Regions from separate parts of the Streptomyces sp. NPDC045968 genome, predicted to be linked through region 1. Evidence: riboswitches for the same ligand, from Rfam matches in the RefSeq annotation. Region 1 holds a riboswitch; each other region holds the start of a gene.
What was found. Region 1 has a riboswitch for cyclic di-AMP ahead of AC07FA_RS16690 (transglycosylase SLT domain-containing protein). Riboswitches for the same ligand answer to the same signal wherever they lie in the genome.
Positions count from the first base shown of each region.

Region 2: another riboswitch for cyclic di-AMP. It lies ahead of AC07FA_RS26155 (transglycosylase family protein); the one in region 1 lies ahead of AC07FA_RS16690 (transglycosylase SLT domain-containing protein).
Region 3: another riboswitch for cyclic di-AMP. It lies ahead of AC07FA_RS24355 (C40 family peptidase); the one in region 1 lies ahead of AC07FA_RS16690 (transglycosylase SLT domain-containing protein).
Region 4: another riboswitch for cyclic di-AMP. It lies ahead of AC07FA_RS30050 (C40 family peptidase); the one in region 1 lies ahead of AC07FA_RS16690 (transglycosylase SLT domain-containing protein).

Region 1 is NZ_JBWKLF010000005.1:204,433-211,611, forward strand. It holds gene AC07FA_RS16660 (PTS fructose transporter subunit IIABC) at 1-596, opposite strand, end outside; gene pfkB (1-phosphofructokinase) at 679-1,626, opposite strand; gene AC07FA_RS16670 (DeoR/GlpR family DNA-binding transcription regulator) at 1,623-2,384, opposite strand; gene AC07FA_RS16675 (DUF6296 family protein) at 2,573-2,821, opposite strand; gene AC07FA_RS16680 (PepSY domain-containing protein) at 3,005-3,853, shown strand; gene AC07FA_RS16685 (GNAT family N-acetyltransferase) at 3,947-4,447, opposite strand; gene AC07FA_RS16690 (transglycosylase SLT domain-containing protein) at 4,555-5,364, opposite strand; cyclic di-AMP (ydaO/yuaA leader) riboswitch at 5,367-5,522, opposite strand; gene AC07FA_RS16695 (carbon-nitrogen hydrolase family protein) at 5,858-6,736, opposite strand; gene AC07FA_RS16700 (APC family permease) at 6,743-7,179, opposite strand, start outside.
Region 2 is NZ_JBWKLF010000009.1:299,169-306,347, reverse strand. It holds gene eno (phosphopyruvate hydratase) at 1-905, opposite strand, end outside; gene AC07FA_RS26155 (transglycosylase family protein) at 1,256-1,963, opposite strand; cyclic di-AMP (ydaO/yuaA leader) riboswitch at 1,967-2,138, opposite strand; gene AC07FA_RS26150 (transglycosylase family protein) at 2,429-3,439, opposite strand; gene AC07FA_RS26145 (cytochrome P450 family protein) at 3,545-4,933, opposite strand; gene AC07FA_RS26140 (SEL1-like repeat protein) at 4,930-7,179, opposite strand, start outside.
Region 3 is NZ_JBWKLF010000008.1:330,302-337,480, forward strand. It holds gene AC07FA_RS24335 (GNAT family N-acetyltransferase) at 1-454, opposite strand, end outside; gene AC07FA_RS24340 (C40 family peptidase) at 509-1,579, opposite strand; gene AC07FA_RS24345 (hypothetical protein) at 1,827-2,180, shown strand; gene AC07FA_RS24350 (hypothetical protein) at 2,206-3,309, opposite strand; gene AC07FA_RS24355 (C40 family peptidase) at 3,458-4,630, opposite strand; cyclic di-AMP (ydaO/yuaA leader) riboswitch at 4,629-4,793, opposite strand; gene pcrA (DNA helicase PcrA) at 5,054-7,179, shown strand, end outside.
Region 4 is NZ_JBWKLF010000012.1:95,727-102,905, reverse strand. It holds gene AC07FA_RS30080 (adenosylmethionine--8-amino-7-oxononanoate transaminase) at 1-465, opposite strand, end outside; gene bioB (biotin synthase BioB) at 458-1,639, opposite strand; gene AC07FA_RS30070 (8-amino-7-oxononanoate synthase) at 1,783-2,943, shown strand; gene AC07FA_RS30065 (ATP-binding protein) at 3,133-3,564, shown strand; gene AC07FA_RS30060 (LysR family transcriptional regulator) at 3,584-4,501, opposite strand; gene AC07FA_RS30055 (LysE family translocator) at 4,574-5,215, shown strand; gene AC07FA_RS30050 (C40 family peptidase) at 5,233-5,703, opposite strand; cyclic di-AMP (ydaO/yuaA leader) riboswitch at 5,707-5,871, opposite strand; gene AC07FA_RS30045 (hypothetical protein) at 6,245-6,553, opposite strand; gene AC07FA_RS30040 (ATP-dependent Clp protease proteolytic subunit) at 6,561-7,179, opposite strand, start outside.

The sequences.
Region 1 (7,179 bases):
GCCATGTACGTGTGGGCGATGCCCGTGGGGCAGGAGGTGACGGCGACGATCCGGAACGGCTCGGGAGCCGCCGCGACCGGTGAGGTCCGCCCGGACTCGCTCGTCTCCGTCTTTGTCTCCGTCACCGGAGTGGGGGCCTTCGGCGCTGCGGACGGTTCGTCGCCGCGGATCAGCGCCGCCGCGGCCGCGGGGTCGGCCTCCGCGCGCAGTGCGGAGGTGAACGCGGGGTCCATCAGCCGCCGGGCCAGGCTCGACAGGATCGTGAGGTGGTCGTCGTCGGCTCCGGCGGGCGCCGCTATGAGGAAGATCAGGTCCGCGGGCCCGTCCGGCGCACCGAAGTCGATGCCCTGTCCGCTGCGCCCGAAGGCCAGCGTCGGCGCGTTGACGTGCTCGCTGCGGCAGTGCGGGATGCCGATGCCACCGTCCAGACCGGTCGGCATCTGCGCCTCACGGGCGGCCACGTCGGCGAGGAAGCCGTCGAGGTCGGTGACGCGCCCGGCGGCGGCCATCCGCTCGGCCAGCGACCTCGCTGCGGCGTTCTTCGTCTCGGCGGACAGATCGAGGTCGACCAGGTCCGCGGTGATCAGCTCACTCATCGCGGGGCTCCTTGCTCGTGGACCGCCGTGGCGGCGGCCGGGGGGACGTGGGTCTGCGGGCTCGTTCTCAGGGATGCGGACGTCATGGCGCGGGCTCCGTGAGCACGCGGTCCAGGGGGATGTCCGTGGTCGTGACGACCGACGACATGTCGATGTCGGCCGGTGTGGGCATCACGCTGCCGGGGAGCTGGACGGCCGCCGCTCCGTGGGCGACGGCGGCCGCCAGCGCGGACCGGCCGGCGCCCCCTGCGGTGAGGAAGCCGGCGAGCGAGGCGTCCCCGGCGCCGACATTGCTGCGTACGGTGTCCACCCGGGCACTCCCGAAGTACGCCCCCGAGCCGTCCACCAGCAGTTGTCCATCGGCTCCGAGGCTGGCCAGCACGGCCTGTGCCCCGCGCCCGCGCAGCTCCTCCGCGGCCTTGACCGCGTCTGCGACCGTCGCGAGAGGCCGCCCGACCGCCTCGGAGAGCTCCTCGGCGTTCGGCTTGATCACATCGGGCCGCTCGCGCAGTGCGGCGAGCAGCGCGGCGCCCGAACTGTCGAGCGCGATTCGCGCACCGGCCCGGTGGCTGCGTGCCACGAGTTCGGCGTACCACTCGGGGGGCAGGCCCCTCGGCAGGCTGCCGCAGCAGGCGATCCAGTCCGTGTCCGACGACCGGGTCCGCACCGTCTCCAGCAGCGTCTCGGCCTCGGAGTCCGTGATCTCGGGCCCTGTCGCGTTGACCTTGGTGAGCGTGCCGTCGGGCTCGACGAGTGTGATGTTCACGCGGGTGCTGCCCGCGATCGGCACACCGGCGGCCTCGATGCCGTGCTCCCCGAGCAGGCGGGCGAGCAGTGCGCCCTCCGGCCCGCCCAGGGGGGCGACGGCGACCGTACGGTGTCCCGCCGCCGCCACCGCGCGGGAGACGTTGATGCCCTTGCCGCCCGGGTCGACGCGGTCGCCGGTGGCGCGCAGGACCGCACCTCGGGTGAGGTCCCGGAGCTCGTAGGTGCGGTCGAGGCTCGGGTTGGGGGTGACGGTGAGGATCATGCGCGTACCACTTCCGTGCCCCGGCTCTCGATGGCGAGGGCGTTCTCGGGGCTGAGCCCCGTGTCGGTGATGAGCAGGTCGACGTGGGAGAGGTCGCCGAAGCGGGCGAAGTGCTCCTGGCCGAACTTGCCCGAGTCGGCGAGCAGCACGACCCGGCGGGCGGCCGAGATCATGGCGCGCTTCACGGCGGCCTCGGCCAGGTCGGGGGTGGTCAGGCCGCCGTCGGCCGAGAACCCGTTGGTGGCGAGCAGGACGACGTCGGCGTTGATCTCGGCGTACGCACTGAGCGCCCAGGCGTCGACGGCCGCACGGGTGCGGTGCCGGACCCGGCCGCCCACCAGGTGCAGCGCGATTCCGGGATGGTCGGCGAGGCGGGCCGCCACGGGCAGTGCGTGGGTCACCACGGTCAGGGAGGAGTCGAGTGGGAGGGCGGCGGCCAGCCGGGCCGTCGTGGTGCCCGCGTCGATGATCACGTTGCCGTCCACGGGGAGCTCGCCCAGGGCGGCGGCCGCGATGCGGTCCTTCTCGTCCGCGGCCACCGCGTCGCGCTCGGCGAGGTCGGGCTCGAAGCCGAGCCGCCCGGCCGGAATCGCGCCGCCGTGCACCCGGCGCAGCAGCCCGGCCCGGTCCAGCGCCTTCAGGTCGCGCCGCACGGTCTCGGCGGTCACCTGGAACTCCTCTGCGAGGGAGAGCACGTCGACGCGTCCGCTCTCCTGGGCGAGGCGGAGGATCTCCTGCTGCCGCTCCGGTGCGTACATGTGGTTTCGTATCCGTTCCATGCCCGAGTCTGTGGTTTCGCGCTCAGATTACGGCTGGGGTGCCGGAATGTAAACAGATTCAGACGAAGAACGGGCATGAACGGACTTTGACCGTCAGTAGCTGTGGAAGAGACAGCACACAGCGGCACCGCGGCGCGTGGCGCGCCGCGGTGCGCGTGCTCGGCCGCTCAGCGGGCGCGGGGCGGTCCCTCGCTCAGGGCCCGCGCGAGCAGGGGGATCCCGGGCGCCTGGTGGCCGCCGCTCGCCACCATGCGTACCTCACCGCGGTCGCTGATCTCCGCGCGCACGATGCCGGTGTCGTCCTCGTACACCGGGTATCCACCCGCCCCGGACCGGTCGGTCATCCGGACCACGACCACGTCGTCCGCCGCGCCGTGGGTCTGGAATATCAGCTCGTAACTCTCCGCGTAATCCATGAGGGCCTCCCGACCGGACGTCGGCGGAAGCCGTGTCCGTGGCTGTGCCCCCCATTGTTTCGCACCCGCGACCACGGCGCGCCCGGAGCGGATGACCGCCAACGGGCGGAGACGCGCGTTCGATCGGGTGACCCGGCCCGCAGGACAACATGACCTGCCGGTGAGGGGGCTAGTCATGCGTGTATGAGCCTTGAATTCCGACGAAAAACCACTGTCTCCCCGCGCGCCCGCCGCCTCCGTATCACCGGTGCCCTGTGCGCCGCCGTCGTCGCCTCCGCGCTGGTCGCGGGATGCGGGCAGGACAGTGGTGACCAGACAGGGGCGGCTACATCGGAGGCCGCCAAGGTCATCCCGAAGCAGACGACCTCCCCGTCCGCGAGTCCTTCCGGCAGCCCGAAGCTGACCGAGGACCAGACCGAGCGCAAGGAGCTCCTCGCAACCACCAAGGTCACCTACGACAAGGCGGCCAAGGTCGCGGTCGGGGCCGTACCGGGCAGCAAGCTGGTCGAGCTCGACCTCGAGGGCCTGGACGACGACACCGACCGGCGTACCGACGCGAGCGAGAGCGCCTCGCCGACCGGTAGCGCGAGCCCCGGTGGCACGGCCAGTCCCAGCGGCAGCCCCAGCCCCGGCGGCAGTGCCTCGCCGAGCGGCAGCCCCAGCCCGAGCGGCAGCGGCACCGGTCCCCGGTGGGTCGCCGAGGTCGTCGAGACGGATGGAGCCGCGCACACCATCCGTATCGACGCGATCTCCGGCAAGGTGATCGAGTCGTCGCCGGACACCGATCAGGACGCGGCCGACAAGACCGAGATGGCCGACTGGATCGCCAGGGCCAAGCAGACGCCCGAGCAGGCGGCCAAGGTGGCGACGGCCAAGAAGAAGGGAACGGTCACCTCCATCGGCCTGGACACCAACGACGACGACACCCTGGTGTGGGCGGTCGACGTGGTGGCCAAGGACTGGAACAAGACCGAATTCGAGGTCGACGCGGCCAGCGGCACGATCGTCCGCGAGGAGACCGACCGCGACTGACGCCGGGCGGCGCAGTCCCTGCGTGGTGGTGGCGGGCCGGCCCCGGCTCGTCACCACCCTCACGCCGGAGGAACCCTGGCCCCGTGACGGGTGTCAGGGGAGCAGCACGTCCGCGCCCAGCGGCCGTTCGTAGGCGAGCCCCGGCTGCCCCTCGAGCACGGTCTCTCCCGTGCGTACGAATCCCGTGCGGGCCAGTACCGCCTGTGAGCCGGCGTTGTCCGGCGTGGTCGCGGCCCGCAGTGTGGTGAGGCCGTACTGCGTGGCGGCCAGGACGCATATCCGGCGGACGGCGGTCGTGGCCAGGCCTTGGCCGGCGGCCTTCTCGGCGATCCGGTATCCGAGCTCGGCGGAACCGTCCGCCACGTCCACCAGGTTCACCCGGCCCAGCACCTCGCCCCCGTCGCCCACCAGCACATGGAAATAGCAGAGCCCCTCGGCCTGTTCGGCCAGGAGGCTGCTGTGGCGTGCGTCGAAGTGTGCGAAGTACTCGTCGCCGCGGTCCGGAACCGAGGCGGCGAAGTAGGCCCGGTTCTCCTGCTCGAACGCGAGCAGGGCGGCGGCGTGGTCGTGGCGCAGGAGCTGGATTTCGGGCATGGACGTGAGTCTTCCACGGTCGGCGCGTACGCGGAACTGCCGGGTGGCGAGGGCCTGTCGGACCCTCGCCACCCGGCAGTCGTGAACCGTGACCGTTCGCCAGGGGATCAGTAGGCGCCGAAGACGTTGTCGATGGAGCCGTACTTGTCGGCGGCGTAGTTGCACGCGGCGGTGATGTTGGCGACCGGGTCGAAGCTGTCCATCGACGTACCGGGCACGTGGTAGGCCTGGAACGTCGGGTCGATGACCTGGAGGAGGCCCTTGGACGGGATGCCCGCGGCGGCGTTCGAGTCCCAGTTGTTGACGACCTGCGGGTTGCCCGAGGACTCGCGCATGATGTTGCGGTGGATGCCCTCGTAGGTGCCGGGGATGCCGTGCTCGGCCATGACGGCCAGCGATTCCTTGATCCAGCCGTCGAGGTCGTTCGTGTAGGTCGCGGGCTGCGCGGCGGGGGCGGCGGTCTTCACGACCGGCGTGGTCGACCGCTCGGAGCGGTCGGCGCGCTCGCTGCCGGCGGACGCACGCTCGTAGGAGGAACCGGAAGCCTTGGCTTCGGACTTGGCGCCAAGCGTCAGCTTGAGGCCCGGGCGAATGAGCCCAGGATTCTTGCCGATGGCCTTCTTGTTGTCCTTGTACAGCTTCTTCCAGCCGCCATTCACGGAATGCGTCTCGGCGATCTTGTGCAGAGTATCGCCCTTGACGACGGAATAGCTGGTGATCCCGGTCTTCTGCGCGGTGATTGCCTTGGCGGGGGCGGCCACTGACTTTTCGGCGGCGACCGATTGGGCCGGTGCCGCGGACGCGGTGGTGGCGCCGATCACCGGAAGGGCGAGGACGGCTCCGCCTGCGGTCACGGCGACGAGACCGCGGGTCAGGGGGCTGGACTTGGTACGGCGGTGCTTACCCATCGTGGGCATGGCGAATTCCTCTCCGTCGCCTACGAGGTGAGCTGTCGGGTTCAGGCTGGAGATGCCTGGCCGCAGGTGCATGCGACTTAACCCCGAGCCGTTCCGCATAACGGATCGGCGACTTACCTGGGTCCCCCGCTCCTGCCGGGCGTGAGTGGTCTGGGTTCCCGGACGGCGGCAGGATTCGGCGTTCCATCCGGATTGAGGGTGACCGTAGGCGAGAAAAGCCGAAGGGGACAAGCCCTGAATTCCTGATCACAATTCATTTGCAAGATCGATGAACTGGATCGCCGGTGAATTCACCCGAACCGCGGAGTCAACTCTCTTCCCGCAGAAGGGATGCGGGGCACACGTCAGGAACCTGCCAATCCCGGACGTGACGCTGGCCACTGAGTCCGAAAAGGGTGATTTGCGTGAAGGGGGAGTGGTCGCGGTTCGGGCGAAAAGAATGCATTGGGCTATAGAAGGTTATTGCTGTGAAAAGTCCGTATTGGCATCATTTTTAGCCTTGCGTACGAGCCTGGTCGTGCGGGGTGGGCCGGAACGTCCCTCCGTACATCGGCAGAGGGATCCGGTGGCCGTAACGCGCGAGCTGGTCCCACGGCCGGTTGAGGCCGGCGGAACCGTATGTTCGGACACGGGTCACGGTGTCGAGATCCAGGACGTCGACCAGGACCTCCTCGCCCGCCCCGGCCTGCTGGCGCACGATTCCCTCGGGATCGACGATCGCGCTGGCGCCGACGCCGGCCGGGTCGGCCGCGTTGAGACTGACGACGTAGAGCTGGTTGGTCCAGGCGTTGGCACGCGCGCAGACCAGTTCCATCTCCCGGTCCCGTGTCGTGGTGAGGGTGGGCTGGAGGATGACCTCGGCGCCGAGCCAGGCCAGCTGCCTGGCGGTCTCCGGGAACGAGCCGTCGTAGCAGATGGCGAGCCCCGCGCGGCCGATGCCGGGCAGGTCGAAGACGACGAACTCGTTTCCCGGGCTTGCCTGTTCGTAGGGCTGCCACGGAAAGATCTTGCGGTACCGGGCCACGATCTCGCCCGCCGGGGAGACCGCGAGCGCGGTGTTGTACGTGTGCCCGTCGTCGGCGCGCTCGTAGAGACTGCCCGGCACCAGCCACAGGCCGGTCTCACGGGCCAGGGCGCAGACGAGGTCGGTGAGCGGGCCCGGGACCGGTACGGCGGCCTCCCGCATCCAGTCCGCGCGTGCCTGGAGCAGCGGTGCCTCCGCGGCGAGCATCAGCTCGGGCACGACGACGAGCTGCACATGGGGAAACGTGTCGCGCACCGCGCGGACGCGGTCGGCGAAGCGGTCCCAGGTGGCGCGCAGGTCGTGCGGCACGGGAGTGGTCTGTACGGCGGCGATGGCGAGGGTGCGCATGAGTGGTCAGTCCTCCGTGAGGGACAGGGTGGCGACGGACGTACGGCCGTCGCGGAAGAAGGGGGCGTGCCGGGAGCGGATGAGGAGCATCACGGCGGCCCCGAGGACGAGGGAGCCGACGCCGAGCAGGAAGACACCGCCGACTCCGCCCAGCGACGTGTAGCCGTAGGCGGGGTCGAACATGTCGTACGAGCTGCGCACGAACGCCGCCAGCATCATCAGGCCGCCGGCGACGGGCATGACTCCCTTGACCAGCAGGTCACGCGGAGAGCGCCGCAGATGTCCGCGGAAGTACCAGGCGCAGGCGAATCCTGTGACGCCGTAGTAGAAGGCGATCAGCAGCCCCACCGAGAGGACGGCGTCGCCGAGGAAGTCGGCCGAGACCAGCGTGAGGAGGGACAGCGTCACGGCCGCCGCGGCGCCGAAGAACACCGTGCCGAACG
Region 2 (7,179 bases), on a different contig from region 1:
CCGATCTTCTCGGTGATGACCTTCCAGCCGGCCCAGTCGTCCTCGTACAGCGGGTCCTCGATGGAGACCAGCGGGTACGCGGAGACGAGCTCCTCGTAGTACTCGGTCATCTCGGCGGCCGAGCGGGACTTGCCCTCGAACTCGTACACGCCGTCCTTGTAGAACTCGGACGCGGCGACGTCGAGCGCGAGGCCGATGTCGCGGCCCGGGACGTAACCGGCTTCCTTGATGGCCTCGACGATGAGGTCCAGGGCGGCGCGGTTGGACTCCAGGTTCGGGGCGAAGCCGCCCTCGTCACCGAGACCGGTGGACAGGCCCTTGGTCTTGAGGACCTTCTTCAGCGTGTGGTAGACCTCCGCGCCCCAGCGCAGGGCCTCGGAGAAGGACTCGGCGCCGATCGGCGCGATCATGAACTCCTGGATGTCCACGTTGGAGTCGGCGTGCGAGCCGCCGTTCAGGATGTTCATCATCGGAACGGGCAGCAGGTGCGCGTTCGGGCCGCCGAGGTAGCGGAAGAGCGGCAGGTCGGAGGCCTCGGAGGCGGCGTGCGCCACGGCCAGCGAGACGCCGAGGATGGCGTTGGCGCCGAGCGAGCCCTTGTTCTCGGTGGCGTCCAGGTCGAACATCGCCTGGTCGATGAGGCGCTGCTCGGTGGCGTCGTACCCGACGAGCTCCGGGCCGATCTGCTCGATGACGGCGAGGACGGCCTTCTCCACGCCCTTGCCCATGTAGCGGTTGGGGTCTCCGTCGCGAAGCTCAATGGCCTCGAACGCACCGGTGGAGGCGCCGGACGGAACAGCAGCACGTCCCGTGCTGCCGTCGTCGAGGCCAACCTCGACCTCGACCGTGGGGTTACCCCGGGAGTCGAGGATTTCCCTGGCTACGACGACGTCGATGGACGGCACGAGGCATCTCCTTCTGGGATATGACACTGGTTGTGCAGGGTCACTGTGGCCTTGCGGCACGAGCCTATCCGGCCGGACCCCATCGGCCAGCCGGGCGCCCGTCCCCTGGGACGAAAAAGGACCCAAGGGTATGCATTCACGGGCAAAGCTCCAGAAATTTACTGGCCAGTAACTACAACACTTGAACGATCAACGGCGCCGGGACCGTGCGAGCCGGACCCGTTCGGCGGTGCGCTCGCGTTCGAAACGACCCCGACCCGGCGCGCACGGGGGAGAGCGCGCCGGGTCGGGGAGCAGAGCGGGAGGGATGCCGCCGGACACCCTCCCGAGGGGGAGGAGAGTCCCAGGTACTACTTCGTCAGGTGGAGCTGCTGGCCCGGGAAGATCAGGTCGGCGTCCTTGACGATGTCGTCGTTCAGCTCGAACAGCTTCTCCCAGCCGCCCTTGACGTGCTGCTTCGCGGCGATCTTGCTGAGGGTGTCGCCGGTCTTCACCTTGTACTCGCCGTCACCCTTCTCGACCTTCTCGCCGGTGGGGGTGGTGACGGTCTTCGGCGCCTCGGTCTTCGGGGCGGTGCGCTGCTCGCTGCGCGTGGCCGGCTGCTCGGCCTGGCGCTCCGGCTGGGCCTGCTGCTCGGCGCCGCCGCTCTGCGCGGAGCCGGTGTCGACACCCGGGTCCACACCGTCGTTGGTCAGGTTGCCGGCACCGGCGCAGGCCCAGGCGCCCGGGCCCTGCATGTCGAGAAGCTTCTCGGCCGTGGCGATCTGCTGCGACTTGGTGGCCAGGTCGGCGCGGGACGCGTACTGCGTACCGCCGGCGGCGGCCCAGCTGGACTGCGAGAACTGCAGACCGCCGTAGTAGCCGTTACCGGTGTTGATGGACCAGTTGCCACCGGACTCGCACTGGGCCACGGCGTCCCACGTGGCGACGGAGGCGGCGGAGGCGCCGGTCGCGCCCATCAGCGGGACGGCCACAGCGGCACCGGCGACACCGGCGAGCGTGGCGACACGGACGGCCTTGGACGGGCGGCGGTGCTTGGCCTTGCTGGAAAACAGCATGGAGCTTCTCCTCACCGACGCCTACGAGGTGAGCTGTCGGGTTCGGGCCAAGTGAGTTGCCCGGTCGCACGTCCTAGCGCGCGACTTCACCCCAAGCCGGTCCTCAGTCGTCCTTCGACGACCGGGCCCGGCGCTTACCTGGGTCCCCCGCTCCTGCCTACGGCGCTTTACGCGTCTGTTCCCTTCGACCGACGGCAGGATTCGGCGTGACGGTCGACGGGGCCCGCGGTGCGAGCGGTTCCGACCGTAAACATAGGCAACCCCCACTTTCAAAGAGGGACATACCGGCCATTCGGGTCTTACTTGCTCTGGGCGATCAAACGTTTCCGCAGGCCAGAGGGGGCGCAGGCGCACCACCCGGCCGTGGCACGCCAGTTGAAGCAAAGAGACCCATGTCTCACTTACGCATAAGTGGACATAGGCCTCTGAACTGCCCTCGATTTTGGGGCGTTTTCCCGAATTTGATCAGTTGAGCGCGGAGCTCTCCGCGCTGTCCGACAGCCCCAGATCGAGGCTCTGCCCGGGGAGGATGAGGTCCGGGTCGGAGCCCAGCTCGCCCTTGTTGGCCTCGTACAGCTCGGTCCAGCCGCCGGGAACCTTCTGTGCGTCAGCAATCGCCCAGAGATTGTCTCCGGGCCGGACGGTGTAGTCGCCGTCCAGGCTCGCCGCACCCCCGTCGCGCGCCTCGCCGTCACCGCGCGAGGCGTGCCGGCCGGAGTCGCGCCCGCTGCCCGGGTCGACGTCCTGGCTCGCCTCGGGCGCCGGCGCGCCTCGGTGCTTGCCGCCGCCCTGGTCCGCGTCGGCCGGGGCGTCGGACGCCTCGGGGGACGGCGTGGTGGAGGGCGGGGCCGTCGCGCCGGAGTCCTCGGACCCGGCCGACTCGCCGGTCGCGCCGTTCTTGTCGGACTCGACAGGCCCGGTCATGTCGCCGGACTTGCCCGACTCGCCCGCCTTGTCGCTCTCGCCGCTCTTGTTCGCTTCGTCCGTGGCTTCGTCCGCCGCCTCGCCCGCCGCCTCGTCCGTCGCTTCGTCCGACGGGAACAGCGGGTCCAACGGTTCGGCGGAGGGCACGCCGCCCGGGTCGACGCCCGGGAGGGACCCGTCCAGCGCGAGCCCGGAGATCACCGCGCAGCTCGGCCACGCCTGCGGACCCTTGTCCTCCAGGACCTTCTCCGCGACGGCTATCTGCTGCGAGCGGCTGGCGAGGTCGGCGCGGGGCGCGTACGCCGAGCCGCCGTACGCCGACCAGGTGTCCTGGGAGAACTGCAGGCCGCCGTAGTAGCCGTTGCCCAGGTCCGCACTCCACATGCCGCCGCTCTCGCACTCGGCGACCCGGTCCCAGGTCGAGGCGTCGGCGGCGTGCGCACCGGTCGCACCGAGCAGCGGGATGGCGATGGCCGATCCCGTCACGCCTGCGGCGACGACGATGGCGGGTGCCTGGCGAGGGCGGCGGTGTCTGCCGTTCGCGGAGCCCATGGGATTGCCTTCCGTGTGACTGACATGTGACTGCTGTGGTGAACGGTGAACCTAGCGGCACTCGAACGTGTGTCACAAGTCGATGCAGCGGAGATCACGTGAAAGTCACAGAGTTGACGGAGTGTCACCTTGCGCGGCCGGCGGGCCGGGCGCGAACTCCACCGGAAGCGTGCGCAGTCCGCGCATGATGAGGCCGCCGCGCCACCGCAAATCGTCAGGTTCCGCCGCAAGGCGCAGGTCAGGAAGGCGCCTCAGCAGGGTTGCCAGCGCGGTCTGCCCCTCCAGGCGTGCGAGCGGCGCTCCCAGGCAGTAGTGGATGCCGTGCCCGTATCCCACGTGCTGATTGTCACTCCGTGCGAGGTCCAGCGTGTCCGGATCACGGAATCGCTCCGGGTCCCGGTCGGCCGCGGCGAGGACCACGAGCACGGGGTCCCCGGGAGCGATGTCCTGCCCGCCGAGCGCGACGGGCTCCGTCGCGTACCGCCAGGTGGCGAGCTCCACCGGGCCGTCGTACCGCAGCAGTTCCTCCAGCCCCGTGGCCAGGAGGTCCGTCTCCCCCGCGGCGAGCGAACGCTGAAGCCGCTCGCGTTCCCCTGGGTTGCGCAGCAGGGCGTACGTCCCGTTGCCGATGAGGTTGACCGTGGTCTCGAATCCGGCGAAGAGAAGGATGAACGCCATCGCGGCGGCCTCGTTCTCGGTGAGGTGCTCGCCGTGGTCGCTGGCGCGGATCAGCCCCGAGATCAGGTCGTCGCCCGGATCCTCCCGTTTGCGGTGGATCAGTTCGGCGAGGTAGCCGCGCATCTTCTTCACGGACCTGGCCACCCCGCCGCGCGGGCCGCCGCCGTGCCGGATCATCATGCCCGCCCAGTCGCGGAAGTCGTCCTGGTCCTCCGGCGGGACGCCGAGCAGATCGCAGATCGCGTAGATGGGCAGGGGGAAGGCGAAGTCGTGGATGAGGTCCGCCTTGCCCTCCGCCACGAAGTTGTCGATGAGCCGGTCCGTCAGCTCCTGCACGCGTGGCGCGAACTCGGCGACCCGGCGCGGGGTGAACGCCTTGGAGACGAGACGGCGCAGCCGGGTGTGGTCGGGCGGGTCGATGTTCAGCAGATGCGTCATCAGCTCCGCCTTACGCTCGCCCGGGATGCCCGTCCTGCCCTTGGCGTGCGCCGACCCGGCGTGGTGGGCCGGGTTCTTGGACAGCCGCGTGTCGGCGAGTGCCTGCTTGGCATCCGCGTACCGGGTCACGAGCCAGGCCTCGACCCCGCTGGGCAGCGTCGTCCGGTGTACGGGGCTGTGCTCGCGCAGCCAGGCGTAGGCGGGGTACGGATCGGTGGCGAACTCCCAGGTGAAGAGCTCGGGGGCGGCGGGCGCCGCGGCCGCGTGGCCGACGGGGCAGCCGGCCGTGGCCTGGGCAGGGCTGTCAGGGCTGTCCGCGGGGCTCTCGGCCCTGTCGGCAGGGCTGTCGGCAGGGCTTTCGGCGGGGCTGTCGTTCACCCCTCGACGTTAGCCGCCGCCTCCCCGCCCTCCGACCGCAGCTCCGCGATCGCCCGCTCGGCGCCGTGGTGGCCGATCTCCAGGGCCTTGCCGAACCACTCCTCCGCCGCTGCCGTGTTCCCCTGGTCCCGCTCCAGCACGGCCATGGCGTAGGCCGCGTCGTAGCTCCCCCGTGCGTGGCCCTCCTCGAACCAGCGCCGGGCCTCGTCCAGCCGCCCCCGCGCCTTCATGAAGTAGCCGAGATTGGCCAGTGCGCTGATGTCGCCCGCTTCCACCGCCATCCGGTAGAGCGGTTCGATCACCTCGGCCGGTTCGTCCCGCTCCTCCAGAATCAGCGCCAGGGGGTTCGCCGCCCTGCTGTCGCCATGGGCGATGGCCCTGCGATACCAGGTCTCCGCCTCTTCCAGGTCCTGCCAGTCGTGGAAGAGGTTGCCGATGCTCCTGGCGACGCCCTCGTACCCGCTGTCGGCGGCCCTGCGGTACCACCGCATCGCCTCGTGCGACCGGTCCGCCAGGAGGAGGTGCCCCAGCCGGCACGCCGCTTCGCCGTCCCCCGCTTCGGCGGCCCTGGTCAGCCAGAACTCGGCGCGCTCCCTCAATACGGTGGCCAGCCTGTTCTGCGAGGCGGTGTCCCCCGTCGCGGCGGCCTTCTCCAGATACGGGACGGCTTCGGCGCCGGCGCCCCGCGCGACGAGCAGTCCCCCCACCACGGCCGCCGCCCGCGCACTGCCCGCGTCCGCCGCCTTGCGGTACCAGGACTCGGCCGCCGCCACCTCGCCCAACTCCTGTTCGAGCGATCCGAGGACCGCCATGGTGTCCGGGTCACCGTCCGCCCGCGGGGTCAGCCACCGGCGGGCCCTCGTGATGACCTCGGTCCGCCCGGACTCGTCACCCCGTACCGCTTCCAGGGCGAACGGCCAGATCTCCAGCGGTACGGGACGGGCCTTCGCGCCCTGGTCCTCCACTTCGGCGACCAGCGAACCGAACGCCGTCCAGGTGCCCTCCACCGGGCCCGGCACGAGCATCCCCGTCACCCCGAGCCGGATCTCGGCCGCCCAGGCGAGCGCGGCGTCGAACGTCTCCTCCTCGGACCACGGCCAGTCCCGGTACACGTCGTGCGCCGCGCGCAGTACGTCGAGCGGGAGCGGGCCACGGGCCCCGCAGCGGGCGAGGTCGATCGCGGCGCGCACCAGGTGGTGGCCGCGACCGCGGCCCCGCGCGCGCCGTGCCCGGCGCCACAGGTCACCGAGTTCGGGGCCGACGGCGAGGTACTCGGTGATGCCCCTGGCGCCGCGCCCTTCGTGTGCGCCGCGCAGCCGGGGGTCGTCGAGGCGCTTCCTGAACCGTGACAGTTCCTTCTTGGACCAGGCGCAGGTCAGCTCGACCGGCTCCACGCCGCCGAGCACCCGCGCGCCGGCGGACGCGCCGAAGCGGTGGGCGTCGTACGCCTCGTCGGCCATCGTGCCGATCACGACCGTGCGCTGCTGGACGAGCTCCGCCAGGACGGCGGCCGTCAGGCCGTTCTCGCCGAGGTGCCCCTCCAGCTCGTCGAGCCACAGAACGCACGACTCGTCACCGCGGCCACGCAGTACGGCGGGCAGCCCGCGCAGGTCCGTACCGGGCGGCGGTGCGTAGATCCGCGTCGCACCCGCCATGTTGCTGAACAGCGCCGCCCACGCCGTCCTCGTCTTCCCCGACAGCGGCTCGCCCGTCACCAGCACGAGACCGCCCTGCCCGGCCGCGGCCCGTACCAGGGTGCCGAGCCGCGCGTCGCAGTCACGTCCGGCGTACGGCGGAAGGGGCGGCTCCTCCGGAAGCCGGCGGGTGCGCCGCACCCCCAGCGCGATCGGGTCGGCGATGTCGAGCGTCAGCCAGTGCGCCACGGCGGGCAGCGGGGCGTGGGCACCCGGGCCGAAGTAGTTGTACTGGGTGCCGTCTCCCAGAACCGGTCCCATGAAGGTGCCGCCAGTGACGGAGTTGTGCGCCGGGTCCACCAGCACCGCGTCCTGCGGAACCTCCTGTACGCCGGCCGCCAGGCCCCCCTGCGCCGGGAAGAACGTCCGCAGCTCCGACACCGCGTCGGGGTCCTGCGCCGCCACATCCTTCAGCCGCCGGACCAGCTCGCGACGCTCCCTCGGGTCGACGCCGCCCAAGTGCCGCATCCCGCTCAGGATCCTGCGGAGCCGCAACGCCTCGGCGATCCCCGGCCGCGATTCCTCGTACACACCGAAGAGGTAGTCACTGCG
Region 3 (7,179 bases), on a different contig from region 1:
GCCAGTCGGTCATGCCCCCGTCGGGCTCGCCCTCACCGCCGAAGCCGTGGTGCTGGACGCGGGCGGCCTCGGTGAACTCCGCTTCGGTGACCGGCACGGCGATCCGGAGGCCGTCCACCGGCTTGGGCGTGAGCAGGTCGCCGGGTGAGCAGGCCAGCAGCGGGGCCCGGTTCTCCATGGTGAAACCGGCTGCCAGCAGCGCCGGTTCGACGGCGGGGGCCCAGTTGGGCAGGTACTCCAGGCGCGGGAGACGGTTCCGCTCACGGAAGGCGGTGATCAGATCCGCCACGTCGAGGGCGGTCGGTTCGGCGCCCTGGTCGGGAATGGCGTAATTGGCGTACTTCAGCTCCCAGCCCGGGTTGTGGCGCACGGTGAACGGGCCGACCCGGTAGTGGTCGGGGGAGCGGAGGGTGAGGGTACGCGCGTATGTCTGGACGTCGATGTCCATGGCCATGTGGTGGATGTGCCCTTCTCCAGGTCCCGCCCCGGCCGGGGCGGCGCCGGGAGCCTATGCCACCCGGGTCGCTCCCGCGAAGGGCATTTCGTCGATCGGCGCGATACGGACGGGGGCACCGGGGCGCGGTGCGTGGATCATCTGGCCGCCGCCGATGTACAGGCCGACATGACTGACGCCCGAGTAGAAGAACACCAGGTCCCCCGGGGCGAGTTCGGAGCGGGACACGCGCTGTCCTGCGTTGATCTGCGTGTACGTGGTGCGGGGCAGCGAGACACCCGCGGAGCGCCAGGCGGCCTGGGTGAGGCCGGAGCAGTCGAAGGAGGAGGGGCCGGTGGCGCCCCAGACGTACGGCTTGCCGAGCGCCCCGTACGCGAAGTCGACGGCCTGCGCGGCACGGGCGTTGGGGGCGCCGACCGCTCCGCGCGGAGTGCTGCGGTCGGCTCGCACGGCCGCGCCGCCGTGCCCGGCGTCGGCCGCGCGCTCGTAGCCGGTGCGCTGGGCGTCGGTCAGGGTGTCGAGGAGGCGCCTGGCGTCGGCCAGCTTGGTGCGGACCGTCTCCTTGTGCCTCGTCAGTTCGGCCCGGCGGGCCGTGAGCGTCGCCAGCTCGTCCTCGGCCCTCGCGCGGAGCTGGGCGACGCCGGTGACCTGTCGGCGGATTCCGTTGAGCATCCTGGCCTGGCGGTCGCCGGCCCGGTCCAGGAACGACGCGCGTTCCAGGTACTGGTCGGGGTCGGAGGAGAGCGCCAGCTGTACGGCGGGGTCGAGGCCGCCTGAGCGGTACTGCGCGGTGGCCAGCGAACCGAGGGTGTGACGTGCGGAGTTGAGACGTTCGGTCCTGCGGGCGGCCTCGTCGCGCAGCGCGTCCACGGATCTCGCGGTCGCGGTCGCCTTCTCCTTCGTGCCGTTGTACCGCTCGGTGGCGACCTCGGCGTCGTGGTACAGCCGGTCGACCTTGGCCCTGACCTGGGCCGGGGTGAGCTGTGGTTCGGCGTGCGCGGCCCCGTCGAAGGCGGTGGCGGTCGCGGCCCCGGCGAAGGCCAGGGTCGCCGCTGTACGGGCAGCAGGGCCGGTGAACGGGCGCTGCTTGGGTTTTCGGTGAGCGGCTTTCCGGTGTGCTGCCACGAGGGCCGCGTCCTTCCTGTTCGGCTGCCCGCCGGGAGCTGCCGACGGGCCTGGGAAGGGACGCTAAACCCAGGACACGGGAAAGGGTCGTCATGACAACTATTGCCTTGATGTGGCGTTTCGCTACCTCTGTGCGACCGGAAAAACAGCGCCGGAATCAGGCAATTCGTACAGGCGCGAGCGAAGTGGCCGGGACGTGGTACCTGGCCGTCCTGGGGTGATAAGGGCCCGGCTAGGCTGCCGGGTCATGGACGTACTCATCAATGTCTTCGTCGCCCTGCACATCATCGGTATCGCCTCGCTGCTCGGCGGTTTCCTGACCCAGATGAAGGCGATGGGTGCCGGCACGGCCCGCTTCGTACCGGCCATGCTGCACGGCGCGCTGACCATGCTGGTCACGGGAGTCGCCCTGGTCGGCCTCAACCAGGCCGACGACCAGACCGTGAACAACATCAAGATCGGCGTCAAGCTGCTGATCCTGGTCGTGATCCTCGGGATCGTCTACGTCAAGCGGGACGAGGAGCGGGCCGGAAAGGGCGAGTTCGCGGCGGTCGGCGGTCTGACGGTCGCCAACATCTTCATCGCCACCCTCTGGACCTGAGTCCCGAGCGAGGCCCCGGCCCCGCTCAGGACCGCGTCGCGATTCCGCACCCCTCGTCCCCGGCCTTCATCCGCTCGGCCATTGGCGTACTGCGGTCGTAGGGGTCCATCTCGTCACCCGCTCCGGTGTCCGGCCGGCCCGCGCCGAACGCCGGGGTGAGGTAGCCGTTGAAGGTCTCGCAGCCGCCGTTGGCCGTGTCGGCCGAGTACGAGACGAGGGAGAAGGTGCCCGGCTCGGTGACCACCTTCGCGGGGTCGTCCCAGTTCAGCACCAGCTCACGGCGCACGATCGTGCGCGCGATCTCGTCGCTGTCCGCGGCCCGCGCGACCGGATACACGTACGTGACGTCGGTGGTCACCTGAAGGGCTCCGCGCTCGCCCTCCCGGTACGTCATCCGCCCCCGGGTCCTGACCACGTCCCCGACCAGGCGCGCGTGCGACGTCTCGAACCGGCTGAAGAGCAGCAGCGGGTTGTTCTTCCTGCTCGGAGTGCGGAACGCGGCCGCCAGATAGGCCTGGACGTCCTTCTGGTGGGGGTTGATCAGCGCGATCGCCCTGTCCGGGTGCTCACCCCGCAGCACGCCCGGTTCCAGACCGGACGCGTCGAGGAAGTCGAGGGTCCGCCCGAGAGCCTCCTCCACCTGCGCCGTGTTCATCCACCCGGTCGCCCTGGCCGCGGGGACCGTGATCCCGGCCGTGCCGCCGGCCCAGCGCGCCGCAGGAGAGCCCTTGAACGGTTCCTCGCGCGTGGGCCGCTGGGCCCCCGTACCGGCATTCCCGGGAGGCGGCTGGTCCGGGCGTTCCGACTCCGCCGCGAGCGGCTCGCCGGCTCCGCCGTCCCCGCCGAACCATCCGGTCACCCGGTCCGGAGCCACCGCCACGACCAGTAGGGCCAGTACGACCACCAGGCCGACCGCGTACCAGCCCGCCTTCCGCCGCGGCCGGGCCGGGGAGTACGCGCGCCACGCCTCCGGAGACGCGGACTCCTCGCGCAGCCGCCGCGCCACGAGGCGAGCCCGCGCCGACGGCTCCTCGGGTGCGTCCGCCGTGCCCTCCGCCGACTCCCGGAGGAATCGCTCCCACTCCTCGTCAGGCACGGACGAACCGCCCCGCTCCCCACCCGTGTTCACACCGAACTCCTCGTGTCCACCACCGCTTCGCCCCCCCCAGGGGTCGTCATGCGGATGGTCCCACAGCGGTTCGCGGGGCGACTGCCCGGTTCAGGCGGGCCTTACGGCCGGTCCTGACGTGAGCGGGACGGGTGCGGGGGCCTCGGCGTCACGCCGGCCGCACGCTCCCGTAGATCGGCATGTAGTAGATCGACTCCTCGCGCACGTTCGCCCCCGGCTTCGGCGCGTGGATCATCATGCCGTCGCCCTTGTAGATGCCGACGTGGCTGATGTCGTCGTAGAAGAAGACCAGGTCGCCCGGCCGCAGATCCGCCGTGGCCACCCGGGTGCCGACCTCCACCTGGTCCCAGGTGGTACGGGGCAGGTCGACGCCCGCCGCCTTCCAGGCCGCCTGCGTCAGCCCCGAGCAGTCGTACGAGGCGGGGCCCGTCGCCCCCCAGACGTACGGCTTCCCGATCTGGGCCCGTGCGAAGGCGAGGACCTTCTCCGCCTTCGCCGCGTAGCCGCTGTCCGCGTCCGTACCGCTCCCGGTCCCGGTGTCCGTGCCGCTGTCGGGCTGCCCGGCGTCCTCCTTCGCCGCGTCCTCCTGGGCCTGGCGCTCGGCCTCCGCGGCGGCGGCCTGCTGACGGGCCAGCTCCTGCGCCTTGCGCTCGGCCTCCGCCTCCTTCTCGCGCTCCAGCTCCGCGAGCCGCGCCTTCTCCTTGGCGGTCAGCTCCGACAGCAGGCTGCGCGCCTCGGTCAGCTTCTCCTGCACCTGCTGCTTGCTGGCCCGCAGCGTGGTCTGCGCCTCGGTGAGCGTCTCCAGGCTCTTGGTGGCCTCGACGCGCTTCTTCGCCGCCGCCTTCTGCTGCGTACGGAAGTCCGAGACCGTCTTCTGCTGCTGGCTGGTCATCCGCGCCATCAGCTGGTCCTGGTCGAAGTACGACTGCGGGTCGTCCGCGAGGAAGAACGTGGCCGTCGGCGCGACCGCACCGCTGCGGTACTGCGCCGCCGCGAACCGCCCCAGTTCGCGCCGCGTCTCGTTCAGCTTCTCGGCGCGCTTCGCCGCGGCGTCCAGCAGCCCGTCGACCTTCGCGCGCTGCTGGGTGGAGGCGGACTTCGCCTTGTTGTACTGCTGGGTCGCGGTGCCGGCCTGCCGGTAGAGGTCGTCGACCTTCTTCTGTACGTCCTCGATGCTCGGCCGGGGCGCAGCGGGCGCGGCCGTCGCGGTCTGCGTGGAGATCAGCGTCACAGAGGCCAGCGCGGCCGTCGTGAGTCCGATGCCGTGTGAGGTGGTGCGCATACGGGTGCGCGGTTTGCGATGCGACGACAAGGCCGGCATCTCCTTCCGTGGACCGCCTACCGGGTTAGCTGTCGGGTTCGGGCGGAACGGAAGGCTGCCCTACGGTCCACGTGAGGGCTGTGGACCGATTCACCCCGGTGCTGCGTGTGGGTCCCCGGTTCCGAATGCCCCTGGGGGCAGCTGGATTCGGCGTGGGCGCCCGCTCGGCGTGGTTCGCCTCAAGGGAGTACGGGCCGCCCGACGACGCACGCTAGCCAACCCGTGGCGTCCCTGTGAAGGTTGATGTTCGATATGCCCGATACATTTTCGTGACCTTGCGGGAAGCGGTACGGCCGGACCGTCGAAGGCCCTCGCCGCCCTCACGCCGTGTGGCCGCCCGGTCTCCGTGCGCGCATGCCCCGGACGCCTTCCTGCGGAATGCGGCCCCGGGGTGTCAGTGGGGCCGCCTAGACTCGTCAAGCGATGAGCAGCCTCTTTGACGACAGCTTCCTGACCGGCCTCCAGAACTCGGAGGAAGGGCCCCCGCCGCCTCCCGAGGACCACGCACCCGAAGCGGTGCCGGAGGGTCTCTTCGAGGGCGTCTTCGACGCGCCCCCGCCGCCCCGCGAGGGGTACTACCGCGACGGTGCCCCCCGTCCGGTCATCGACGCCGCCGCGCTGCTCGACGGGCTGAACACCGAGCAGCGTGCCGCGGTCGTGCACGCCGGTTCGCCGCTGCTCATCGTCGCCGGTGCCGGATCGGGCAAGACCCGCGTGCTCACCCACCGGATCGCCCATCTGCTGGCCGAGCGGGGCGTCCACCCCGGCCAGATCCTCGCGATCACCTTCACCAACAAGGCCGCGGGCGAGATGAAGGAGCGGGTCGAGCAGCTCGTCGGGCCGCGCGCCAACGCCATGTGGGTCATGACCTTCCACAGCGCGTGCGTACGCATCCTGCGCCGCGAGTCCAAGAGGCTCGGCTTCACCTCCTCGTTCTCGATCTACGACGCCGCGGACTCCAAGCGGCTGATGGCGCTCGTCTGCCGCGATCTGGACCTCGACCCGAAGCGCTACCCGCCGAAGTCGTTCACGGCCAAGGTCTCGAATCTGAAGAACGAGCTGATCGACGAGGAGACCTTCGCCGGGCAGGCGGCGGACGGCTTCGAGAAGACCCTCGCCCAGGCGTACGCGATGTACCAGGCACGGCTGCGCGAGGCCAACGCCCTGGACTTCGACGACATCATCATGACGACGGTGCACCTGCTCCAGGCGTTCCCCGATGTCGCCGAGCACTACCGCCGCCGCTTCCGGCACGTCCTGGTCGACGAGTACCAGGACACCAACCACGCGCAGTACACCCTCGTACGCGAGCTGGTGGGCCCGGCCGGTGAGGCCGACGCCCCCGCCGAGCTGTGTGTCGTCGGTGACGCGGACCAGTCGATCTACGCCTTCCGGGGCGCGACCATCCGCAACATCCTCCAGTTCGAGGAGGACTATCCGAACGCCACCACGATCATGCTGGAGCAGAACTACCGCTCCACGCAGACGATCCTGTCCGCGGCCAACGCGGTCATCGAGCGCAACGAGAGCCGCCGCCCCAAGAACCTCTGGACGAACGCCGGCACCGGCGCCCGGATCACGGGGTACGTCGCGGACACCGAGCACGACGAGGCGCAGTTCATCGCCGACGAGATCGACCGGCTCACCGACGCCGGTGACGCGAAGGCGGGCGACGTCGCCGTCTTCTACCGTACGAACGCGCAGTCCCGTGTCTTCGAAGAGATCTTCATCCGGGTCGGCCTGCCCTACAAGGTCGTCGGCGGTGTGCGCTTCTACGAGCGCAAGGAGGTCCGCGACGTCCTGGCCTACCTCCGGGTCCTCGCCAACCCGGAGGACACCGTCCCGCTGCGCCGCATCCTGAACGTGCCGAAGCGCGGTATCGGTGACCGCGCCGAGGCGATGATCGACGCCCTGTCGATGCGCGAGAAGATCTCCTTCCCGCAGGCCCTGCGCCGCGTCGACGAGGCGTACGGCATGGCGGCCCGCTCGTCGAACGCCGTGAAGCGCTTCAACACGCTGATGGAGGAGCTTCGCACCATCGTCGAGTCGGGGGCGGGCCCCGCGGTCGTCCTGGAAGCGGTCATGGAGCGCACCGGATATCTCGCCGAGCTCCAGGCGTCGACCGATCCGCAGGACGAGACGCGCATCGAGAACCTTCAGGAACTGGCGGCCGTCGCCCTCGAATTCGAGCAGGAGCGCGCGGCGGCTGAGGAGGGCGCGGGCACGCTCGCCGAATTCCTGGAGAAGGTCGCACTCGTCGCCGACTCCGACCAGATCCCCGACGAGGACGAGGAAGGCTCCGGCGTCATCACGCTGATGACGCTGCACACGGCCAAGGGGCTGGAGTTCCCGGTCGTCTTCCTCACCGGCATGGAGGACGGCGTCTTTCCGCACATGCGGGCGCTCGGCCAGGCCAAGGAGCTGGAGGAGGAGCGGCGGCTCGCCTATGTCGGCATCACCCGCGCCCGCGAGCGGCTGTATCTGACCCGGGCCGCGATGCGCAGTGCGTGGGGCCAGCCCTCGTACAACCCGCCCTCGCGGTTCCTGGA
Region 4 (7,179 bases), on a different contig from region 1:
GTGGTAGCCGCCGCGCCAGGTCAGCAGCCGCCGCTTGGCCGGCTGTCCGGCCGAGCGCCAGAACTGCAGGCACATCTTCACGGCCACCTCGACCGACACCGAACCGGAGTCGGCGAGGAACACGTGCCGCAACGGCTCCGGGGTGATCTCCACCAGCCGGGTCGCCAGCCGTACGGCGGGCTCATGGGTGAGCCCGCCGAACATCACATGGCTCATCCGGTCCAGCTGGCCGCGCGCCGCCTCGTTGAGCACCGGGTGGTTGTAGCCGTGCACCGCGGACCACCAGGACGACATGCCGTCCACCAACTCGCGCTGCCCGTAGGCCTCTTCGGCGAGCCGGAGCCGTACTCCGGACGCGGACTCCACGACCAGCGGTTCCTGGCGGCCCGGCATCGGGCCGTAGGGATGCCATACATGGGCCCGGTCCAGGGCACGCAACGCGGCGGGGGAGAGCGGCTCAGGCATTGGGTGCGAGATCCGTACCGGCACCGCGACGGCGGACCGCCACCAGGTCCGTGCGTGCCGCAGACACCTCGGCGGCGTCTGCGACAGCCTCGCCCGCGGCCCCCTCGTCCACGGGCTCGCCGCAAGGTGCGCAGCCCCCCTCGTGCGAGCCGCAGCCACCGCCGGCCTGCGTACGGTGCCGGGGCAGCGTCGTCGTACCCGCGCCCTCCACCTCGAAACCGGCGTCCGCGATCATGTCCAGATCGGCCTGGCCCGCCTGGCCCTCACTGGTCAGGTAGTCACCCAGGAAGATCGAGTTGACCAGGTGCAGGGCGAGCGGCTGCATCGAACGGAGATGGACCTCGCGCCCGCCCGCGAGCCGCACCTCGACATCCGGGCAGACGAACCGGACCATCGCGAGAATGCGCAGACAGCGCTGCGGGCTGAGGTTCCACTCCTTCGCGAGCGGGGTGCCCTCGAACGGGATGAGGAAGTTGACCGGCACGGAGTCCGGGTCCAGCTCGCGCAGCGAGAACACGACATCGACCAGGTCCGCGTCGCTCTCACCCATGCCGGCGATCAGCCCGGAGCAGGCGGACAGCCCGGCGGCCTGCGCCTGCTGCACGGTCTCCACCCGGTCCGCGTAGGTGTGCGTGGTGGTGATCTCGCCGTACGTCCCCTCGGACGTGTTGAGATTGTGGTTGTACGCGTCGGCGCCCGCCGAGCGCAGCCGCTCGGCCTGTCCGTCGGAGAGCAGGCCGAGACAGGCGCACACCTCGACGCCCTCGTTCTGGTCCTTGATCGCCTCGATGGTCTGCGACACCCGGTCGACATCGCGGTCCGTCGGACCGCGTCCGCTCGCCACCAGGCAGACACGCTTCGCGCCGCCCGCCACCCCGGCGGCGGCCGCCTTGGACGCCTCGTCCGGCTTCAGCCAGGTGTACTTGAGGATCTCCGCCTTCGACCCGAGCCGCTGCGAGCAGTACGAGCAGTCCTCGGGGCAGAGCCCGGACTTGAGGTTGACCAGATAGTTCAGTTTCACGCGCCGCCCGAACCACTGGCGGCGTACCCGGCCCGCGGCGGCCACCACGTCGAGCAGTTCGTCGTCGGAGGTCGCCAGCACGGCGAGCGCTTCTTCGCGGGTCGGCAGTTCGCGCCGCAACCCCTTGTCCACCAGCGTGTTCAGCAGGTCCATGGCGATGATCCTGACGTACGGCACGGTCATCGGCCAAGGAGGAACCAGACAGAAGAGGCGGCGAAGGGTGTGGGTATTGCCACACCCTGACCTGCTGCGCCCGCGGCTAGTGTCTGTGAGCTGCCTACAAAAGGGACCACCCCATGTCCTTCGCCCCGTTCGACTGGATCGACGCCGAGGCCCGTCGCCGTGCCGCCGCCGGACTCGTCCGCACGCTGCGGCCGCGACCCGCGGAAACGGAACTGCTGGACCTCGCGAGCAACGACTATCTGGGCCTCACCCGGCACCCCGAGGTCACCGCCGCGGCCGCCGACGCGGCGCTGCGATGGGGCGCGGGCGCCACCGGATCGCGACTCGTCACCGGTTCCACCGCCCTGCACGCCGCACTCGAACGCGAACTCGCCGCGTTCTGCGGATTCGAGGCGGCCCTGGTGTTCTCCTCCGGCTACGCGGCCAACCTCGCCGCCCTCACCGCGCTCTCGGGCCACGGCTCCCTGATCGTCTCCGACGCGGGCAACCACGCATCGATCGTCGACGGGTGCCGGCTCTCCCGGGCGGCGACGTCCGTCGTGCCGCACGCGGAGCCCGACGCCGTGCGCAAGGCGCTGCACGCGCACGACGGACGGGCGCTGGCCGTGACCGACTCGGTCTTCTCGGTGGACGGTGACGCCGCTCCGCTGACGGAGCTCGCCGACGCGTGCCGGGCGGAGAACGCCGCACTGCTGGTCGACGACGCACATGGGCTGGGCGTCCTCGGGGAAGGCGGGCGCGGTGCGCTCGCCGCCGTCGGACTCGCGGGCGGCGAGGGGATCGTCGCCACCCTCACCCTGTCCAAGTCCCTGGGCAGCCAGGGCGGGGCGGTCCTCGGACCGGCCCGGGTCATCGACCACCTGATCAACACCGCCCGTACGTTCATCTTCGACACCGGACTCGCCCCGGCGGCTGCCGGCGGCGCCCTGGGAGCCCTGGACCTGCTGAGGCGTGAACCGGAAAGGGCCGGCCTGGCCCGCGCGGTGGCCACGGCCCTGCACGAACGGCTGACCGCCGCCGGGCTCACGGCGGCCCGTCCCGACGCCGCGGTGGTGGCGGTCCGTGCGCCGTCCGCGGACGCCGCGGTGCGCTGGGCGGCCGACTGCCGCGCCGCCGGAATCGCGGTGGGCTGCTTCCGGCCCCCGTCGGTGCCGGACGGGATCTCCCGGCTGCGGCTGACCGCCCGGGCCGATCTGACGGCGGAGCAGATCTCGGCAGCGGTGGCCACGATCGTACGGACCGCTCCCGATGGCGCGTCGGTTCAGCCCGGCTGAAACGGGAGGCCACCCGGGCCGCCGCGGAGAAGCGCCACCGTCCCGCGGCGGAGTTCACCGCTTTGAGCGACAGATATCTGCATATCTTGGTGCAACGTCGTTACAGAGGGCAGCATCAGTGTCAATCTGGCGCGAAGCACAACCCTGGCCGATCTCGTGTCGGCCGGGCCGGGAAGGGACGGCGCCGCCATGGCAGACCATCAAGAAGCATCCGTCACTCTGCCGAGCGATCCGGTCTCGGTCTCCTCGGCGCGCAGATATGTGGCCCGGGTACTCACCGAGTGGGGCCTCCCGGACGACGCCGAGTTCGCCGACAGCATCCGCCTGATCGTCTCCGAACTGGCCACCAACGCCGTGCAGCACACGTTGGGCCAGTCGCCCACGTTCACCGTGGAACTCCGGCTCGACCGGGACGAGGAGCTGTACGTGGGGGTGACGGACAGTCACCCTCGCTGGCCCCGCCGGCTGCCCGTGGCCGTCCAGCAGGACAACGGGCGCGGCATGGTCATCATCCGCTGTCTGGCCAAGGAGTGCGGCGGGCGGCTCACGGTCAGTCCCACGGCCGAAGGGGGCAAGACGGTCTCGATCGCGCTGCCGTGGACCGTCCCGGTCCAGAGCTGACCCCGGAGGAAACGGTCCATCACTGCGCTGCGGCCGCGCGGCCGAAGCCGCTGCGCAACAGCGCCGTCAGCGTCGCCGCCGCCGCGGTCGCCCGGTCACCGCGGTGCACCACGGAAATGGTCCGGCGGAAGGCCGGAGGGTCGAGCCGGCGCACCGCCACCGGCGTCGGGGACATCGCTGCGACCATCTCCGGTACCACCGCCGCCCCGAGCCCCGCGCTGACCAGAGCGCACACCAGCGCGTAGCCGGGGGACTCGCAGACCACGGCCGGCGTCGCCCCCGCCTCGGCCAGGGCGCTCTCCACACCGCGCCGGGGCGGATGCGTCGGCGCGCTGCTGATCAGGGGGCGGCCGGCGAGCTCGGTGACCGGCAGCCGCCCCGTGCCCTCCGAGAGGACCTGCCCGACGGCGGTGATCAGGACCAGCTCCTCGACCAGCAGCGGTTCGACAACCACCCCCGCGGGGGGCGGATCGGCGACCGCCGGTTCGTACGCGTGCGTCAGCGCGAGGTCCACCTCGCCCGAGGCCACGGCGGCGACCCCGCCGGGCGGCTCCAGATCCGTGACGGTCAGCTCGACGTCCGGATGGGCACGGCGGAAGGCGCTCAGCACCGGAGGCAGCAGGTGGATGCCGGCCGTGGTGAACGTGGCGACCCTCAGCCGCCCGCCGGACAGCCCGGAGAGCCGCGCCAGCTCGTGGCGCGCCTGGTCCATCTCGTCCAGGACCCGCCGGGCCCGACCCGCCAGCAGCTCACCGGCCGCGGTGAGCCGTGCGCCGCGGTGGTGGCGCACCAACAGCTCCGCACCGGCCTCCCGCTCCAGTTTGGCCAGCTGCTGCGAGAGCGCGGGGGCCGTGTAGCCCAGCCGGGCCGCGGCCCGCGTGATCGAACCGGCCTCGGCGACCGCCACCAGCGCCGCCAGGCGTGTCGGGTCGTACATTAAGCGTTCCTTTAGGCAGACCCAGAAGATTGCAAGTACACGCTAAAGGCCCGGCCGGTCCATGGTGTACCCATGGACGCACAACTGCTGGCCTTCATCGGAGTCGCCGCGGGAATGGTGGCGCTGCCGGGCGCCGACTTCACCGTGGTCGTACGCAATGCCCTGGCCTCGCGCCGGGCCGGAGTGGCCACCGCGCTGGGCGTCGCCGGGGGGCTGCTGGTGCACACCGCGCTCGCCGTGGCGGGCCTCGCCGCTGTGCTGGTGGCGATGCCCGTGCTCTTCCGCACCGTCCAGCTGCTCGGCGGCGCGTATGTGCTCTACCTCGGACTGAGCGCGCTGTACGCGATACGGCGGCGGCCGGCTACGGCCGGGGCGGATCAGGACACGGCACCGGGGGCGAGCCCCGAAGCGCTCGGGCGCTCGCTGCGGCAGGGATTCCTGACCAACGCCCTGAACCCCAAGGCGCCCGTGCTCTTCCTCAGCCTGCTGCCCCAGTTCGTGCCCGACGGCGAACCGCCCCTGCCGAGGACGCTGCTGCTCGCGGCCGTCGTCGTACTGCTGGCGCTCATCTGGTTCCCGGCCGTGGCCCTGCTCGTGGACCGGCTCGGCCGGTGGCTGCGCCGGCCGCGTACCGCCAGGGCGATCGAGGGCGGCAGCGGCGCGGCACTCACCGCGCTGGGACTCGTGCTGGTGGGTGGGCCCCTGCTGCACTGAGGCAGCAGGGGCGCCGGTCAGCGCACCCGTCCGTACCAGACGCTCTTGGACCAGATCCGCTCCAGGCGCACGACCGACCCGGACTTCGGGGAGTGCCAGATCCGGCCGTGGCCGGCGTAGATGCCCACGTGGTAGACGCTGCGCCCGGAATGGAAGAAGACCAGATCGCCGCGTTTGCGCTGCGACGAGGAGATGTGGCGGGTCTTGTTGTACTGCTGCTGCGCCGTGCGGGGAAGCTTCTTGCCCACCCTCTTGAACGAGTACAGCGTCAGCCCCGAACAGTCGAAGCGGCGGGGGCCCGCGGCACCGTACTTGTAGGGTGCACCCTTCTTCGAGGCGGCGATGCTGAGCGCCTTCGTCGAATGGGTGGCGGCCTCGGCATCGTTCACGATGCCCGGGGCCAGCATGGTGGTGCCGATGGCGAGAGTGAGTACCGAGGCCGTACCGGCCCGGGCGAGAAGTGACGGGACATGAACCTGCGCAGACATGCGCAACCCTTCGTCAGCCGCCTGTGAAGGATGACCTGTCGGGTTCGGGCTGGCGAAGTTGCCCGGCCGCGCTTGGCGGCTTCACCCCGAGGGACGGCCGGTCTCCCGGTCGACCCGTTGTGCTCGGGTCCTCCACTCCTGCCGATCCACTCCTGTCGACCAGTCATCCGGACAGCGGCAGGACTCGGCGTCCGCCCGGACCGCCCCGCCGCGGTGGCGGGGGCTTGTCGTCCCAGGGATCTTGACTCACTCAGTGCCGGTTTTCCGAGCTGAAACGGTGTTATGTGAGGCTCATCACGACTGATCCATTCGGGTGGACAGGGAGGATTTGAGTCGGGAGACCGGCTCCCCGGCCCGCCTCGTACCAGCGGCGGAGCGCTGAATTCCGCTCACACTCCACTCGCTTTGCGCAAGTTGAGCTGTCCTTCGTGAGGGGGACGGCCTACGCCGAACGAGCGAGGAAATTCGGTACGAGGATCGGGCGTGTCGGACGGGTGCGCCCGAAGAACCGGTCGCGAAGGGGAGTCGGGGGAGCGGTCGGTCAACTGGCGCCGACGGGGGGTACGGTGACCCGCTCCGCGCGCCGCTCCCCGTCGAGCACCCGCAACGCCCGCGCCAAGGTGCCGGCGTGGATCTGCGTTTCGCCCCGCTCGTGCATGGAGGCGAGCGCGTCGCGCAGCGCTCCGGCCCGGGAGGCCAGTGCCTGCGCCGCGCGGAGCGCGCTGTAGGTGTCGCTGCCGCGCGCCGGATTGATCCGGCCCAGTTGGTCGAGCACTTCCAGGTAGCGGTCGATGAACTCCCCCTCGGCGCGGGTCAGCGCGGGGAGCGGCGGGAACTCCGGTGGCGGCATCGGCGGTTCACCTCACGGTGTGCGGCGGCTGGGACGGACTGCGGTTCTCCATGACGTGGTCCACCAGCCCGTACGCCTTGGCGGCAGCGGCGTCGAGGATGGTGTCCCGGTCGAGGTCGGCGGCGACCTGCTCCGCGGACCGGCCGGTGTGCCGGACCAGCATTCCCGTGAGCATCTCGTGCACGCGCATCAACTCCCGTGCCTCGATCTCCAGATCGGAGGGCTGGCCCCGCACGGCCTCGGGCAGGGAGGGCTGCTGAATGACTACCCGGGCGCCGGGCAGGGCATGTCGCCGGCCGGGCGCGCCGGCCGCCAGCAGAACGGCCGCGGAGGAACCGGCCTGACCGAGACAGAAGGTCTCCACCTCGCAGGTGAGGTACTGCATCGTGTCGTAGATCGCGGCCATGGCGGTGAACGAGCCGCCGGGGGAGTTGATGTACAGCGAGATCGGCCGGTCGGGCTCCGCGTGCTCCAGGTACATGAACTGAGCGATGAGGTCGGTCGTCGCGGTGTCGTCCACGGGCGTGCCCAGGAAGACGATCCGCTCGGACAGCAGCTTCGAGTACGGGTCGAGGGTCCGGGTTCCCGTCGCGGTGCGTTCGGTGAACTCCGGCAGTACGTAACGA